2 regions of the Paenibacillus sp. GM1FR genome follow, and region 2 is predicted to be linked to the other one. Evidence: riboswitches for the same ligand, from Rfam matches in the RefSeq annotation. Region 2 holds a riboswitch; the other holds the start of a gene.
The links. A riboswitch is a leader RNA that binds a small molecule or an ion and turns the genes downstream of it on or off. The one in region 2 is predicted to bind glycine.

Region 1: it holds a riboswitch for glycine, as region 2 does, so the genes downstream of both, sdaAB (L-serine ammonia-lyase, iron-sulfur-dependent subunit beta) here and gcvT (glycine cleavage system aminomethyltransferase GcvT) in region 2, are expected to answer to the same signal.

What each region holds. Positions count from the first base shown of each region.
Region 1 covers NZ_MKZL01000027.1:56-8,117, forward strand. Annotated here, with positions in the region: partial or broken gene PAEAM_RS19150 (collagen-like triple helix repeat-containing protein) at 1-945, shown strand, start outside; glycine riboswitch at 1,081-1,205, shown strand; glycine riboswitch at 1,210-1,346, shown strand; gene sdaAB (L-serine ammonia-lyase, iron-sulfur-dependent subunit beta) at 1,483-2,172, shown strand; gene sdaAA (L-serine ammonia-lyase, iron-sulfur-dependent, subunit alpha) at 2,162-3,139, shown strand; gene PAEAM_RS19165 (alpha-glycosidase) at 3,323-5,083, opposite strand; gene PAEAM_RS19170 (response regulator transcription factor) at 5,310-5,993, shown strand; gene PAEAM_RS19175 (HAMP domain-containing sensor histidine kinase) at 6,020-7,549, shown strand; gene PAEAM_RS19180 (ABC transporter ATP-binding protein) at 7,635-8,062, shown strand, end outside.
Region 2 covers NZ_MKZL01000044.1:86,693-94,754, reverse strand. Annotated here, with positions in the region: gene PAEAM_RS22925 (BglG family transcription antiterminator) at 1-383, opposite strand, end outside; gene PAEAM_RS22920 (PTS mannitol transporter subunit IIBC) at 422-1,876, opposite strand; gene gcvH (glycine cleavage system protein GcvH) at 2,296-2,688, opposite strand; glycine riboswitch at 3,032-3,154, shown strand; glycine riboswitch at 3,158-3,258, shown strand; gene gcvT (glycine cleavage system aminomethyltransferase GcvT) at 3,476-4,612, shown strand; gene gcvPA (aminomethyl-transferring glycine dehydrogenase subunit GcvPA) at 4,609-5,964, shown strand; gene gcvPB (aminomethyl-transferring glycine dehydrogenase subunit GcvPB) at 6,045-7,535, shown strand; gene ptsP (phosphoenolpyruvate--protein phosphotransferase) at 7,773-8,062, opposite strand, start outside.

The DNA of each region.
Region 1 (8,062 bases), on a different contig from region 2:
ACGGGAGCGACCGGAGTCACAGGGGTTACAGGTGCGACAGGCGTAACCGGAACAACCGGGACGGCTGGTGTAACGGGAGCAACGGGAGCGACCGGAGTCACTGGGGTTACAGGTGCGACAGGCGTAACCGGAACAACCGGGACGTCCGGAGTAACGGGAGCAACGGGAGCGACCGGAGTCACAGGGGTTACAGGTGCCACAGGCGTAACCGGAACAACCGGGACGTCCGGAGTAACGGGAGCAACGGGAGCGACCGGAGTCACAGGGGTTACAGGTGCCACAGGCGTAACCGGAACAACCGGGACGGCTGGTGTAACGGGAGCAACGGGAGCGACCGGAGTCACAGGGGTTACAGGTGCAACAGGCGTAACCGGAACAACCGGGACGGCTGGTGTAACGGGAGCAACGGGAGCGACCGGAGTCACTGGGGCTACAGGTGCGACAGGTGCGACGGGAACAACCGGGACGGCTGGTGTAACGGGAGCAACGGGAACGACCGGAGCCACTGGCGCAACAGGAGCTACTGGATCGACAGCAGCTTCTGCCCCTGCGGATTCTTCCTTGTTTGCTAACAGTCAGACAGCGGCATTGGCTCTTCCATTGACCGGTGAAACGACCATTCAGACACTTAATGTACCCGTGGTGGCAGGTCAACGCGTGAAAATCGATAATAGTACACAAGTAGCGGTAGTTGTAGGGTCTAACTGGAGTATCGCATATAACGTTAACCTGAGACGTAACGGAGTTCTAATTAATCAATTGCAGCTCTCACGAACCGGTAATGCTTCGGGAACGTTGAGGTTTCTTTCTTCCAACACCTACGTGGATACTGCTCCTGCAACAACTACTAACGTATATACAGTAAGTATTGAATTTACGACAACTAGTAACGTCACGAGTGCCTCAGCGGAAGTGAGAAATATTAATGCTATTCGCTTCAGTTAAAATAGACATCGGACTTATGGTAATTACACGTTACTTTTGTTGACATATATGATATTGTGCATTACTCTATGGGTATACTTGATCAAAAATTTAGAAATGTACCAATTCGAATCGAATTAAAATAAATACAGCGGATGATAACGAGCGGGAGAGACCTGGATTAGCCGAGCACAATGGCTAGTGTTCAGGCACCGAAGGAGCAAGCTGCTGTGCACCCGGCGCAGTGGTTAATCTCTCAGGTAAATGTACCATCGTTGGACGCAACTCTGGAGAGTGCGCGAACTGCGCCACCCAAGGGGTATATGATCAGTCAGCCCGGTGAACTTGTCTGTAATCGCAGGCAGTTCACCCTTGTCGTGAGACACTGCTGATCGTGAAACTCTCAGGTATCGAGGACAGAGAGAGGGCCTAAGGCCTTCTTCTGTCCTTTTTTGATGTCATCATATCTAAATAAGGGACATTGTGGTGAAACTCCTGGATCGAAATGACGAATACATTTTACAAATATGAATCATGATTAATAATGGAGGGTTACAAGTGCGATTTAAAGATGTTTTCTCAATTATTGGTCCATCGATGACGGGGCCTTCAAGTTCACATACAGCTGGTGCGGCAAGGTTAGGAAGAATTGCTCGTCAGTGGCTGGGATGTACGCCAGATCGTGCCCGGCTGACGCTGTACGGTTCATTTGCAGATACGTATCAGGGGCACGGAACAGATTTGGCACTGATCGGTGGTCTGCTGGATTATGTCACAGACGATCCGCGTATCCCGGATGCAGAGCAATACGCAGAGGAAGCGGGCATGGAGGTTGAGTTTTATACAAGTGGCCTACCTGCTCCTCATCCAAATACGGTCAAAATTGAGTTGTGGCATGGAGAACGTGCCTGCTCCTTAATCGGTGCATCCATTGGTGGTGGAAGCGTATCCGTGCATTCGATGAATGATTTTCGTGTTCAGATTAGTGGTGAGTTTCCAACACTTGTTCTGCGACATGCGGACAAAGCAGGGGTGCTTGCATCGGTAACGTCCACGATCAGTTCATCCGGGGTTAACATCGGGTATATGCAGGTGGACCGGAAAGCCCGTGATGGCGAAGCGCTTACCGCGATGGAAATGGATGGTGTGCCTAATCCTGATATGCTCAAGCGTCTAAGGGAGCTGGACCATGTATTGGACATTCGTGTCATTGATTTGAAGAGAGGAGTTGATTCGGATGCGGTTTAAACATTTGCACGAACTGAATACGATCTGTACAGCAGAATCCAAAACCATTGCTCAGCTGATGATCGAGGAGCAGGTTCAGGAGACCAATACACCGGAAGCGGATGTTGTGAAGCAGATGTCTGAATATTATCAGGTGATGAAGGAAGCGGTACGCAAAGGGTTAACGGAAGATACGACATCACGCAGTGGATTAACAGGTGGAGACGGCAAAAAAATGGCTGAGTACATTCGCAAGGGTGAGACTTGCTCGGGAGATGCTTCCGCACTTGCCATGGCGTATGCCCTGTGTGTATCTGAAGTGAATGCCTCCATGGGCCGGATCGTGGCAACACCAACAGCCGGTTCCTGCGGCATTATCCCGGGTGTGTTTATTAGCTCACAGGAGCGGTTTGGCTGGACGGACGAACATTTGGTGAACGGGTTGTTCTGTGCGGGGGCGATTGGTTATGTTATTGCCAACAATTCATTTATCTCCGGTGCCGAAGGTGGCTGTCAGGCGGAAGTGGGTTCCGCTATTGGCATGGCTGCGGGTGCCATGGTTGAACTGCGTGGAGGTACACCGGAACAGGTTGTTCATGCCGTTGGTTTGGCGTTAAAAAATACACTGGGCCTTATCTGCGATCCGGTCGCAGGCCTTGTTGAAATCCCGTGCATCGTCCGTAATGGACTGGGTGCAGTTACGGCGCTGGCTGCGGCTGACATGGCCCTGGCCGGAGTGCGTAGTGCCATTCCGTCAGACGAAGTCATCGATGTCATGCTGGAAGTAGGCAGTGCGATGCCGAGCCGCCATCGGGAGACAGCCCAAGGCGGGTTGGCCCAGACGCCAACAGGCCGCAAAATGATGCAAAAGCTGGCTAAACCAAAGGCAAAGCGTGCCGAGCCTGAGCAGGAGTCGAAACCAGCGGATTCTGACACAACTACAAGTGGGGCGGACAATGCTCAAGTGGACAAGGGTACTCAGGTTTAAGCTGAACCGGGACCACCGATATATAAATCAGTGACATTATGATGTATAACGGCGAATACAAAAATACAAAAACAAGCGTCCGCGAACCCGAATCCGGGTTATGCAGGACGCTTGTTTTATGCTACCAGATGAAGCGAAGTTAGGATACTTATATTTGACTTCAGATGAATGTGTATTATGACTCTAGTTCTGGCTCACAGCCGTACTCAGTACGGCATATCCATACGCGGGCAATTCAATGGCGAGTACGCCATCTTCCTTGGCAGTACGATGGTTTCCGCCGAATAACTCGGTCCATTCCTCGTCACCAGCCTCCAGCTCGACAATAGCCGTCTCTTCTGATCGATTGAACAGAACCAGAATGCGTTCCTCCTCATTTTGCCGTTCAAATACCAGTTGGCTGCCATCATGACGAGCCTGCAGGAAACGAACGGTGCCTTCTGCACGCAGGGCAGGATGAGCATGACGCAGGGAGATCAGCTTCTGATAAAAGTCGAACAGCTCTCGGTCCTGCTTTGCTTCATCCCATTCCATGCATTTACGGCAACCCGGATCATGTTCGCCATCCATGCCAATCTCGTCTCCGTAATAGATGCACGGAGCACCCATGTAACTGAACTGGAATAACGCAGCCAGCTTCATCTTGCGCTGGTCGCCTTCACACAGCGTGAGCAGCCGCGTGGTATCGTGGCTGTCCAGCAAGTTAAACGCCACTTCGCTGGCCTGAAGCGGATAACGGGATAACTGTCGCCCGATGGAGTTTGCGAACTGTTCGGCGTGCATCGTATTTTTCACAAAGAATGCATTCACGGCATCGGTAAACGGATAGTTCATGGACGCATCGAACTGGTCGCCTTGCAGCCAGGAGGAAGACTCGTTCCATACTTCGCCCAGAATATAGGCATCCGGATTAGCCGCTTTGACTACACGGCGGAAATCACGCCAGAATGCATCGTCCACTTCGTCTGCCACATCCAGCCGCCATCCGTCCGCACCTACTTCCTTGATCCAATACTCGGCAACCTCCAGCAGATAGGCCTTAACCTCAGCATTCTCCGTATTCAGCTTTGGCATATGCGCTTCGAATCCGAAGGTCTCATACGTAGGAATGCCGTCCTTCACGTCCAGCGGGTATTCATGTACATGGAACCAGTCCTTATATTTGGATTGTTCTCCGTTCTTCTGTACATCTACAAACGGCGCAAATGTCTTCCCGGAATGGTTGAACACAGCATCCAGAAGTACGCGAATTCCGCGTGCATGGCACAGCTCGACCAGTCGTTTCACGGTATCTGCGTCACCAAAGTGCCGGTCTACCCGCAGGTAGTCTTCGGTATCGTATTTGTGATTGGTGGTGGCTTCAAAGATGGGGGTGAAGTAGATCGCATTAATGCCAAGATCGCTGATGTAATCCAGATGGTCGATTACGCCCTGAAGGTCACCGCCGAAGAAATTGAAAGGTGTCGGCTCACCACCCCACGGCTCTACCTTTTCCGGACTAATATCCGGGTTGCCGTTGGCGAATCGTTCAGGGAAAATCTGATAGAACACTGCATCCTTAACCCATGCAGGGGGTGTGAATACAGCTCCAGCATGAATATAAGGGAACTGGAACATACGACCCGGATCGTCCGGTTCTTTTTCCTGGAAGTCCGTCTCGGTCATCCAGATCTGTTCGTCTCCGTTTTTGAGCAGAAAAGAGTATTTCAGTCGGTGGTAGGGAGGTTTCACCTCACCCTCGAAGTAATCGAACATGGAGTCAGAGGTGAACTTTGTTAAGGGAACCAGCGCTTTGGTTGCATCCCACGCATATTTATCCCCGGTCAGGGCATGTACCTCGGTCAGATCATTCTTTTTGGCACGCAGGCGCAGATGGATTGTATCTTGGTCATAGGCATAGGCCCAGTTTCGTTTCGGTTGATGATAAATAGCTTCCAGCAACATAATGATTTCCTCCCGTCAGGTGTAGAACTAGTATGTACTTGGTAGACTTGATGGATATGACGTTACCCAAGGTAATGGATAAGCTATAATTAGCATGTGTGGTAACGTAAAGGCTTCAACATTGTTTCAACAAGACATGAATCCATATGTTATAGACAGCTTTTATCATGAAGATGTTCAGATATATCATTAACCCAATGGGGGCAGAAAGGAAACGAATATTCGGATGAAAACCAAACTGTTATATATTGAAGACGATACGGAAATTGCGACTTGGGTCAGAGCCGATCTGGAGGAGCGCGGTTATGAGGTGGTATGGCTCGGCAGTGGTGAAGGTGCAGCGGAGGCTGCTGTCGGTTGTTCACTCATTATTCTTGATGTCATGCTGCCTGGGCTGGATGGATTTACGGTGGGCCAGCGACTGAAAAAAGAACATCCCGCCGTGCCCATTGTCATGCTCTCGGCCAGAACGTCCATTGACGATAAGTTGCACGGTCTTGATTTTGCCGATGACTATGTGACCAAACCATTTCACCCCGATGAACTGGCTGCCCGGATTGAAGTACAACTGCGTAAGGCAGGAACAGCGGTCTCATCGGATACAGCCCTGAAGCTGGATCATCTCTCCATCTATGAGAAGGACAACCGGATCGTCAATGAGGAGACGGGAGATGAGATTATTTTATCGGGAAAACAGTTCCACATCTTCGCCTACCTGCTACGACATATGGGCATGATTCGAACCAAAGAGCAGATCTATGAAGCCGTCTGGAACGAGCCCTATCTGGATGGGGACAAAACTTTAATGGTACATATTCGACATCTACGCGAAAAGCTGGAGCTTGATCCGGCCAATCCTGTAGTTATTCAGACGGTCCGTGGTGTGGGATATCGTGTGAAGAAGCCATGATTCGGTTGTTCAGAGAACGGAAGATCATGAAGGGAGAACGAAGCATGGAGCAAAAGCAATCCGGGCGGCGCAAGCTTCGCTTTGGGCGGTCCTTGATGTCCAGATACATCCTCCTGATCTTGGCGGCTGTATTATTTGTGCCCGTTGTACTTCCGATCATATCCGTTATATATATTGTTGTAGTGAATAACACGGACACGAATATGAACCACGCCGCGCCTTACGGTGATGTTACTAAGATCAGTAACCTCTGGTCACATGAAGCGAAGAACCTGGATGGTGCTTCGGATGAAGAGATTAAGGCCCGGTTGGAGCAATTACATGGCTCGTATCCCAAAGCTTCCATGTATCGTGTGAAAGCGAGCGGTGAGACCCTCTTTATTCTCGGTAGTGAAGATGTAACGCTTCTGAAATCCACGTCGCCGGATGGCAGGACAGACACGACATTGAGATGGTCACTGGATTCCGGGCAAACGGCAGAGACCCGAATTCCAGCCTTATGGAATGTAAACAATACGGTGCAATTCATGAAAGAAGCTTCTTTTCGCGATCCACTGACCGTAGTTGCATATATTGGCGGAGCTGAGCAGGACAAAGGACAGGGATTCATGATCATTGAAGTGCCACGGTCACTTCTGCAAATGAATCAGAGTAACTGGCCGATGGAACTCTTGTATCTTGGTATCGTAATGACCCTCATCTTTCTGATCTTTATCATTATGTCGATTCTCTTCTTCGCACGCATTCGCAAACGACTTATTCGGTTGCAGACGGCCATGATGACCACAGGCAAGGAAGGTCTCCCGCTTCCGGTAGATATCCGCCGGACAGACGAGATTGGTCAACTAGAGGAATCCTTCAATCAGATGGTGCATCAACTGTCCGACAGCCGCCACCGTGAACGCGAAGAAGAACAATTGCGCAAACGTCTCATTGCAGGGCTTTCCCATGATCTGCGCACCCCGCTAACGGTGATTCGTGGACATATGCATGCTTTGCACAAGGAAGAGCTGAGCGAGCAAGGTGACCGTTCATTACATCGCATGGAAGCAAAGATGGAGGACCTCGGCGGGCTCATTGACAACATGTTATCCTACAATTTGCTCACAAGTGGGAAATATACACTGAAGCTGGAAGAGAAAGATATACTTCGGATCGTCAGGGAAACGGCGGCCGCCTGGTACCCGGTCTGGGAGAAAGAGCAATTCGATATTGATATTGACCTGCCAGAGGAACCGTTGATTTGGCATATGGATGAACAGGGCATGCGCCGTATTCTTGATAATTTGTTCCAAAACGTGATCCGTCATGCCGCCAACGGGAAATATATTGGTATATCTACTCAGGAGATTCAGGGTGAGACGGCCATCGTTATTCAGGATCGGGGTCCGGGAATGCAACAGAATTCCGACACAAAAGGCACAGGTCTAGGCTTATCCATTGTAGACCTGTTGATTCGTGAGATGGGTCTGCGCAAGCGGGTAGAAAGTTCCGATACGGGTGTCCAGACATATATCTACAGTGGTAAGGGAAACAGGGAAACAACAAACCGCTGAATTAGCTTTTTTAAACTAAACTTAAACTAGAGACTACTTTGGCTTTAACCTTGGAAGGTTACGATAGTTCTGAGGTGATCATACAGTGAGTGAAAATATTATTCAAACGGCTAATCTATGGAAAACATACCGGGACCGTGCAGCGGTCCGTGAACTTGATCTGCATATTAAAAAGGGAGATATCTACGGCTTCCTCGGTCCCAACGGCGCCGGCAAAACAACAACGATTCGCATGCTTCTCGGCTTGATTAAACCAACCAAAGGTGTGATCCGTGTCTTCGACAAGGATATCCGCAAGGATCGCATGGATATTTTGCGCCGTGTGGGTTCCTTGGTCGAATACCCGTCCTATTACGGCCATCTGAACGCAGTAGAGAATCTGGAAACTTTGCGCCGCATCATCAATGTACCAAAATCCAGAATTGCTGAAGTGCTGTCCATTGTAGATCTGACCAAGGATGCCAAACGTTCAGTGAAGGGGTATTCCCTTGGGATGAAGCAACGTCTGGGTAT
Region 2 (8,062 bases):
TCCAGATCAGTGGTTACGGTTGATACGGTCACTTTCAGATCCGAAGCCAAGGCGAGTAACTTTACAGGCTCCGGTTCATCCAGCAGGATGCAAAGCATGAAGAGCTTACGCTCTTCTGGCGTAAACTCTACATATTCTTTACCCTCTAGTTGCTGGCGCAATACAGCCAGATCATCGGAACTGGCATCGATTCGGATACCGGTTCCTGATTTTTTTTCCAGCTTCATGCCCAAAGGTTCAAGCCATTGTTCAATCATTTGCAGCTCCCGGTGAACCGTTCGGGTACTGACCTTTACTTCAACGGCGATTTCGCCGGCAGTGACTTCATGTGGATGCTCCAGCAGGAACTCCACGATTTCACGTTGTCTTTTGGTAATACTCATATCTCAGCCTCCGGCTCAGGGAAAACAAATGCGTGCAATTACTTCAGACGTTCAACGAGCGCATCGTATTCCGGGCTTTTTAGGAAGTTGTCGATGGATATATGTTCTGCGTTCGGCGCAACGGAGCGGGCACGATCGGTCAATACTTGTTGTGTGATCACCACGTCTGCATCCGGCGGGATATCACTGATAGCCGTATTGGTCACCGTAACGTCAATCCCCTCTGCCTTCATCTTCTTGCGTAGAATGGAAGCACCCATGGCACTTGACCCCATGCCTGCATCACAGGAGAAGACAATTTTCTTCACGTCTGTTTTGACGGTAGAAGAAGCCATATCTGCGGCTCTGTCTGCTTCACGTTGATTAGCCGTAATACCAGCGTTTGGCACGGTTCCTTGACTCTTCATGTCTTTCATCCGACTGGATGCGGACTCTAGATCTTCGTCCTTTTGTTTACCCGTTTTCAGCAAAACTGCTGCAACCAGGAAAGAAACGACGGCTGCTACAAGCACCCCTGCGAACATCGGCAGGTATCCACCTTTTGGTGTTAAGAAGAAATACGCGATAATACTACCCGGTGATGGTGCTGAAACAAGTCCTGCTCCGGTGAGCATGAATGTTAATGTACCTGCGACGCCACCCGCAATTGCAGCAAGAATCAGAATCGGTCTCATCAGAATGTAAGGGAAGTAGATCTCATGAATTCCCCCGAAGAAATGAATGATTACGGCACCCGGTGCAGAAGATTTGGCCATTCCGCGTCCGAAGAAACAGTAAGCAAGTAAGATACCAAGTCCCGGACCCGGGTTTGATTCAAGCATGTATAATACGGATTTCCCTAATTCTCTCGCTTGATCTGTTGCAATTGGTGTAAGAATCCCGTGGTTGATTGCATTGTTCAGGAACAATACTTTACCTGGTTCAATGATTAGGTTGACCAGCGGCAGCAAACCAAGATTCATTAAGCCCTGTACACCGGCAGATAATACTTTGCTAATCGCTTCTACAGCAGGCCCGATGCCCAGTAGCGCAAAAATCCCCAAGATCCCGCCAATAATACCAGCTGAGAAGTTGTTAACCAGCATTTCAAATCCGGCTCTAATTTTACCTTCAATGGATTTATCGAACTTTTTGATAATCCATGCTGCCAGTGGTCCGGCAATCATGGCACCGAGGAACATCGGAATATCACTACCCACGATGACCCCGATGGTCATAATGGCACCCACGACACCACCACGCTGACCATGCACCATCGTACCCCCGGTGTAACCAATTAACAGTGGCAGCAAATATTTGATCATCGGATCAACTAGCTGTGCAAGTGTCTCGTTAGGGAACCAGCCTGTTGGAATGAACAGAGCCGTAATTAATCCCCAGGCGATGAACGCTCCCATATTTGGCATGACCATACCACTCAGGAATCGGCCAAAACGCTGAACACCAACCCGTAGCCCACCTTTGGAATTGGACGATTGGTCCAAATTACTCATTGTATTATCCTCCTTGGATCAAGTGATTATGATTTATGAAAGGGGTATCATTTCTCCCCTGCTGTAATCCTAAGCGAGAATGCTCTCCTGTTCAATGAAATGAAAGCGTACTTTCGTCATGAACAATGATGACAACATTAGGTTATGTAATCGTTTTACTTGATGCATAATGGCTGAACCCATTGGTACACAAGGATTTTCTTGCCTATGACTTTTGTCATTTCCAGAATCATTTTCTAAACTATAGCTTGGTCCAATCAGGTGATTTACATCCACAATCTGCTTCAATCCACATTCAAAACCATTCTTGGAAAGCACAAAAAACCTGTGCAAGCATCCGGCTCACACAGGTCGAAACAATATGAAGCTCATATCATTTAATTATAAAATATATGTTAATAAGTACAAGTTCGTTGATACTATTCTTCCGTATGTTTCCGATACGCGTCTGCATTCATCAATGTAGACAATGCTGCTGTCAGATCTCCCTCAACACGGATCTCAATCATCCAGCCTTCCTCGTAAGGAGAGCTGTTCACAAGTTCAGGGGAGTCCTGCAACGAATCATTGACTGCAGTAATTGAACCTGTGACGGGAGAGAACAAGTCCGAAACCGTTTTGACCGATTCGATCGTTCCAATGATGTCCTCTGCTTTTACATTGGTTTCAAGGTCAGGCAATTCCACAAACACAATGTCACCCAGCTGATGCTGCGCGAACTCGGTAATGCCAATACGTACAGTATCCTCCCCTACGGTTTGCACCCATTCGTGCTCTTCACTGTACAGGAAATCACTTTTCAATTCGCTCATCGATATCCGCCTCGCTTTTCATTAATGAGTACATGCGTTCTTTGACCTTAACCTTTTTCCCAGAACATAGCGTATGACATTTTTGAATCAAATGTCAAGATACCTCACAATTTATTTGCTGAACACCTCTAAATCCTGTAACCGGATTACACTCTTTCTTCATATACTGGTGAATATTAGAATAGTAAGCGTAGTCTTTTTAAATACACGAACAATAAAATAAAAACTAAATTAAATATTCGGTTTTAAATAATTATCTATGATATCGTTCTTGACATCAGTAGTGGATTCACGTTTTAATGAGAGGAGTAAATGTGTTTATTGGACTATGTTATACCCGCGGATGAATGTAAAGGGAGAGATTACCCGTGACACCCGATTCGGGATGTACATGAGGTAACGCCGAAGGAGTAAACCACCGATAAGCGGGGGTGAATCTCTCAGGCAAAAGGACTTTTACGGGACGCAACTCTGGAGAGCATCTATTCGCCCTGTGCGGGCGTTATGATCACCCAAGGGGAAACCTGCTGCGCAACGCAGCGGGGTAACTCTCAGGTACAAGGGACAGAGCCTTAGAATACAGCGTGCTACTTGGCATGCCGATTCTTTGGCCTGTCCTTTTCCTTTTTCCCAAAAAACGAAAAACAGGATGTAGAACGGCGCTGCCATAGCTGCCCTTACCATACTTATGTGATGAAAATATCTAGCTGAAAATTTAAAAACACCCTGGTTCATTGATCCACGATTGTATATCCGGCCGGCTGACGGCCCATGACGAGGTGATTTGATGTCCGATTTGCTTAGAACACCACTCTTCCCACTGTATCAGCAATACGAAGGCGTACGGTGCATTGATTTTGGAGGCTGGGAGCTTCCGGTACAATTTAGCGGAATCCAGAAAGAACATGAAGCAGTACGCGAGCGCGCGGGACTGTTCGATGTATCCCATATGGGCGAATTCACAGTACAGGGTGAGCAGGCTGAAGTTTTTTTGCAACAAATGATGACCAATGATGTGACCACGCTGGTTCCCGGTCAAGCCCAGTACACCCTGATGTGTTATCCAAATGGCGGTGTGGTGGATGATCTGCTCGTGTATAAGCTGGAAGATCAGCATTATATGCTTGTGGTTAACGCCTCCAACATCGACAAGGATTGGGCGTGGCTGCAAGAGCACTTGATCCCCGGCGTAAGTATGACCAACGATTCGGAGCAAACGGCGCTGCTCGCCTTGCAAGGTCCACTGGCTGTAGACATTATCGGGAAAGTTACAGATACGGATGTAAGCTCGATTGAACCGTTTCGTTTTGTGCAGGATGCTGAAGTATGTGGAGTAAAATTACTGTTGTCCCGTACCGGATATACCGGTGAAGATGGCTTTGAACTATATGTTCCTGCGGACCAGGCTGCTGTGGTCTGGAATGGATTAATGCAAGCCGGTGAAGGTCACGGACTTGTACCGACAGGCCTCGGTGCTCGGGATACACTGCGCTTTGAAGCAAAGCTCCCTCTGTATGGACAGGAATTGTCGGCAACTATCTCTCCACTCGAAGCTGGCGTTGGCATGTTTGTGAAGCTGAATGCCGGACCTTTTATAGGACACGAAGCCTTGTTACAGCAAAAAACTAACGGGCCCGCCCGCAAACTGGTCGGCATCGAAGTGTTGGAGCGCGGTATTCCCCGCCCCCACTATCCGATTTACGCCGAAGGCGTACAGATTGGTGAAGTGACAACAGGCACGCAATCACCTACATTGAAGCGTAATCTGGGGCTTGCCCTCATCGACAGCAAATACGCTGCGCTGGGAACCCCGCTTGAGATTGAGATCCGCGGCAAGAAACTAAAAGCCGAGGTCGCGAAGACCCCTTTTCATAAACGGACACGTACGTCGAAGACACCTACTCAAGGAGCTGATCAAGCATGAGCAAGCACCGTTATATTCCCATGACTGAGCAAGATCAGAGCGCCATGCTCGCAACCATCGGTGTGGATACGCTGGAGGATCTGTTTCAGGACATTCCGCAGGAGATCCGTTATCAGGGCGAGCTGCCCGTATCCTCCAAACTTGATGAATATGCGCTGACACGTCACATGTCCAAACAAGCCGGCGCCAACGCCAATTTTGAAACACACGCCAGCTTCCTCGGCGCAGGCATATATGATCATCATGTTCCTTCCGTCATCAATCATGTCATTTCCCGTTCCGAGTTTTACACTGCCTACACACCTTATCAGCCTGAGATCAGCCAAGGTGAACTACAGGCCATTTTCGAATTTCAATCCTACATCTGTGAATTAACCGGTATGGCTGTAGCCAATGCCAGCATGTATGACGGCGCAACAGCTTTTGCGGAAGCCGGTAATCTCGCCGCAGCAGCAACACGTCGCAAACAGCTTATCGTATCCCGTACCGTTCATCCGGAAGCCCGTCAGGTATTGCAGGCATATGCGCACGGACTCCGTCTGGAGATTGTCGAGATTGGTTATAAGGATGGCGTCACTGATTGGGATGCCCTGCAAGCAGCCATATCCGACGATACCGCTGCTGTCATGATCCAGAGTCCGAACTTCTTTGGTGCCGTGGAAAATGTGAAGCAGGCTGCCGACCTCGTGCATGCGCACAAGGGCCTGCTCGTTGTAAGTGCCAACCCGCTATCGCTGGGTCTGCTGGAAGCCCCAGGCAAGCTGGGTGCCGACATCGTTGTAGGTGATGCGCAGCCCCTCGGCATCGCCGCTTCACTCGGCGGTCCAACATGCGGATATTTCGCTGTATCCCAGCCTCATATGCGCCGAATTCCTGGCCGAATCGTAGGCCAGACCACGGATCGCAACGGCAAGCGTGGTTTTGTACTCACACTGCAAGCACGTGAACAGCATATCCGCCGCGAAAAGGCGACATCCAACATCTGTTCCAACCAAGCTTTGCTTGCACTCAGCGCATCTGTGTATATGTCCATCATGGGTAAACTGGGTATGATCGATGTCGCGGATCTGAATTTGCAAAAGAGTCATTACACCCTGAATACATTAACTGCAATTCCTGGAGTTAGCCTTACTTTTAATGCACCAACATTTAATGAATTCGTGATTAAACTTCCTGAAGGAACAGACGTGAATGCTCTTCAGTTGAAACTGCTGGATGCGGGCTTTATTGGTGGCTACGAACTTGGACGTGATTATCCGGAGCTTGCCGGACATATGCTGATTGCTGTTACAGAACGGCGCACTAAGGAAGAGATTGACGAATTCGCACGAGCATTGGAGGGATCGCTGTGACTCAGGAAACGACGACAACGACAACATCGGTACAAGGACAATCGGAAGCGAGTACAGCTGTCTCCACTTCGGCTCAATCTGTGTTAGAAAAATTCAACGCACAGACCTTATCTCCTGCTTCGGAACAATCATTGATTTTTGAACTCAGCAGCCCTGGACGTGTCGCTTATTCCTTGCCAGAATGTGACGTTCCTCGCCAGTCTGCCGATACGTTGATTCCCCGGGAAATGCTCCGTTCGGAAGCAGCGGCACTGCCGGAAGTGTTTGAGGTAGATGTTATTCGACACTATACCGCTCTGTCCCGCCGCAACTTCGGCGTAGATAACGGATTCTATCCACTGGGCTCTTGTACGATGAAATACAATCCAAAGATTAATGAGGATGTTGCCCGTTATAACGGTTTTGCCAAAATCCATCCGTACCAGCACGAATCCAGCATTCAAGGTGCACTAGAACTGTTATATACGTTGCAAAACGACCTTGCAGGTCTGACAGGTATGGACGCTGTGACCTTGCAACCAGCCGCTGGTGCCCATGGAGAATGGACTGGACTTATGATGATTCGTGCCTACCACGAAGGTCGTGGCGAACAACGTACCAAAGTCATCGTGCCTGATTCCTCTCATGGTACCAACCCGGCAAGTGCAACCGTTGCAGGATTTGAGACTGTGACAATTCCGTCCCGTGCAGACGGACTGGTCGATCTGGACGCGCTCCGTGCGGCCGTTGGTTCCGATACGGCAGCATTGATGCTGACCAACCCGAATACACTTGGTTTGTTCGAGAAAGACATTCAGGAGATTGCATCCATCGTACACCAGGCTGGTGGCTTGTTGTATTACGACGGAGCCAACTCCAATGCCATTATGGGCATTACACGTCCGGGTGATATGGGCTTTGACGTGGTGCATCTGAACTTGCACAAAACGATGAGTACACCTCATGGCGGTGGTGGACCAGGTGCCGGACCAGTTGGTGTGAAGAATCGCCTGATTCCATTCCTGCCTAAACCAATGGTGATCAAGAATGATGATGGTATGTATGCATTCGATCGTGAAGGCGATCAATCCATTGGCCGGGTGAAAGCCTACTACGGTAACTTCGGTATATTGGTACGTGCCTATGCCTACATTCGTACCTATGGACCGGAAGGATTGCGCCGTGTATCTGAATGTGCGGTACTCAATGCTAACTATATGATGGCCCGTCTCGCACCTTACTACGAGATTCCGTATCCGGGTGTATGCAAACATGAATTTGTCATGTCTGGTCGGGGGTTGAAGCAATATGGTGTACGCACACTTGACGTTGCCAAACGATTGCTTGATTTTGGATATCACCCACCTACGGTGTACTTCCCGCTCAACGTGGAGGAATGCATCATGATCGAGCCGACAGAAACCGAAAGTAAAGAAACGTTGGATGGATTCATTGATACGATGATACGGATTGCCAAAGAAGCGGAAGAGACACCTGAATTGGTCCTGAACGCACCTTACGGAACACCGGTTACTCGTCTTGATGAGACAACCGCGGCACGCAAACCTGTACTGAATTGTGCTTGCAGTTAAGCACTAAGTGTATTACTAATCATGCTCTTGCTGATGTTAACTACACCAGTAAGAGCATTTTTTTGGCTAGACATTACAGGACCTTTCTCCTCGTACTCCCCTTCTAATTCCTATACGTTCGAGCAACAAAAAAAGCCAGTACCCGCTGTAACAGCGGATACCGGCAAAATCGCTGCATCAATGCAGCTCATTATCGGAAAAAGAAAAACCTCAAATCCGGAGGAAACCCCGGCAAAATTACGCTTGAATGCTTTGAACCAATTCAACAACTTGTTCAGCCGTTTGCATATCCAGAGCTTTAGCAGCCAGTTCCTGCATATCCGCACGGGACAGCTTGGTGATCTGACTACGAGCTGGCAGAATGGAGGTTGCGCTCATGCTGAACTCATCCAATCCAAGACCAAGCAGCAATGGAATTGCTGTTTCGTCTCCTGCCATCTCACCACACATGCCAACCCATTTGCCTTCACGATGCGCTGCATCGATAACCATTTTAACCAAACGCAAAATGGCTGGGTTGTAAGGCT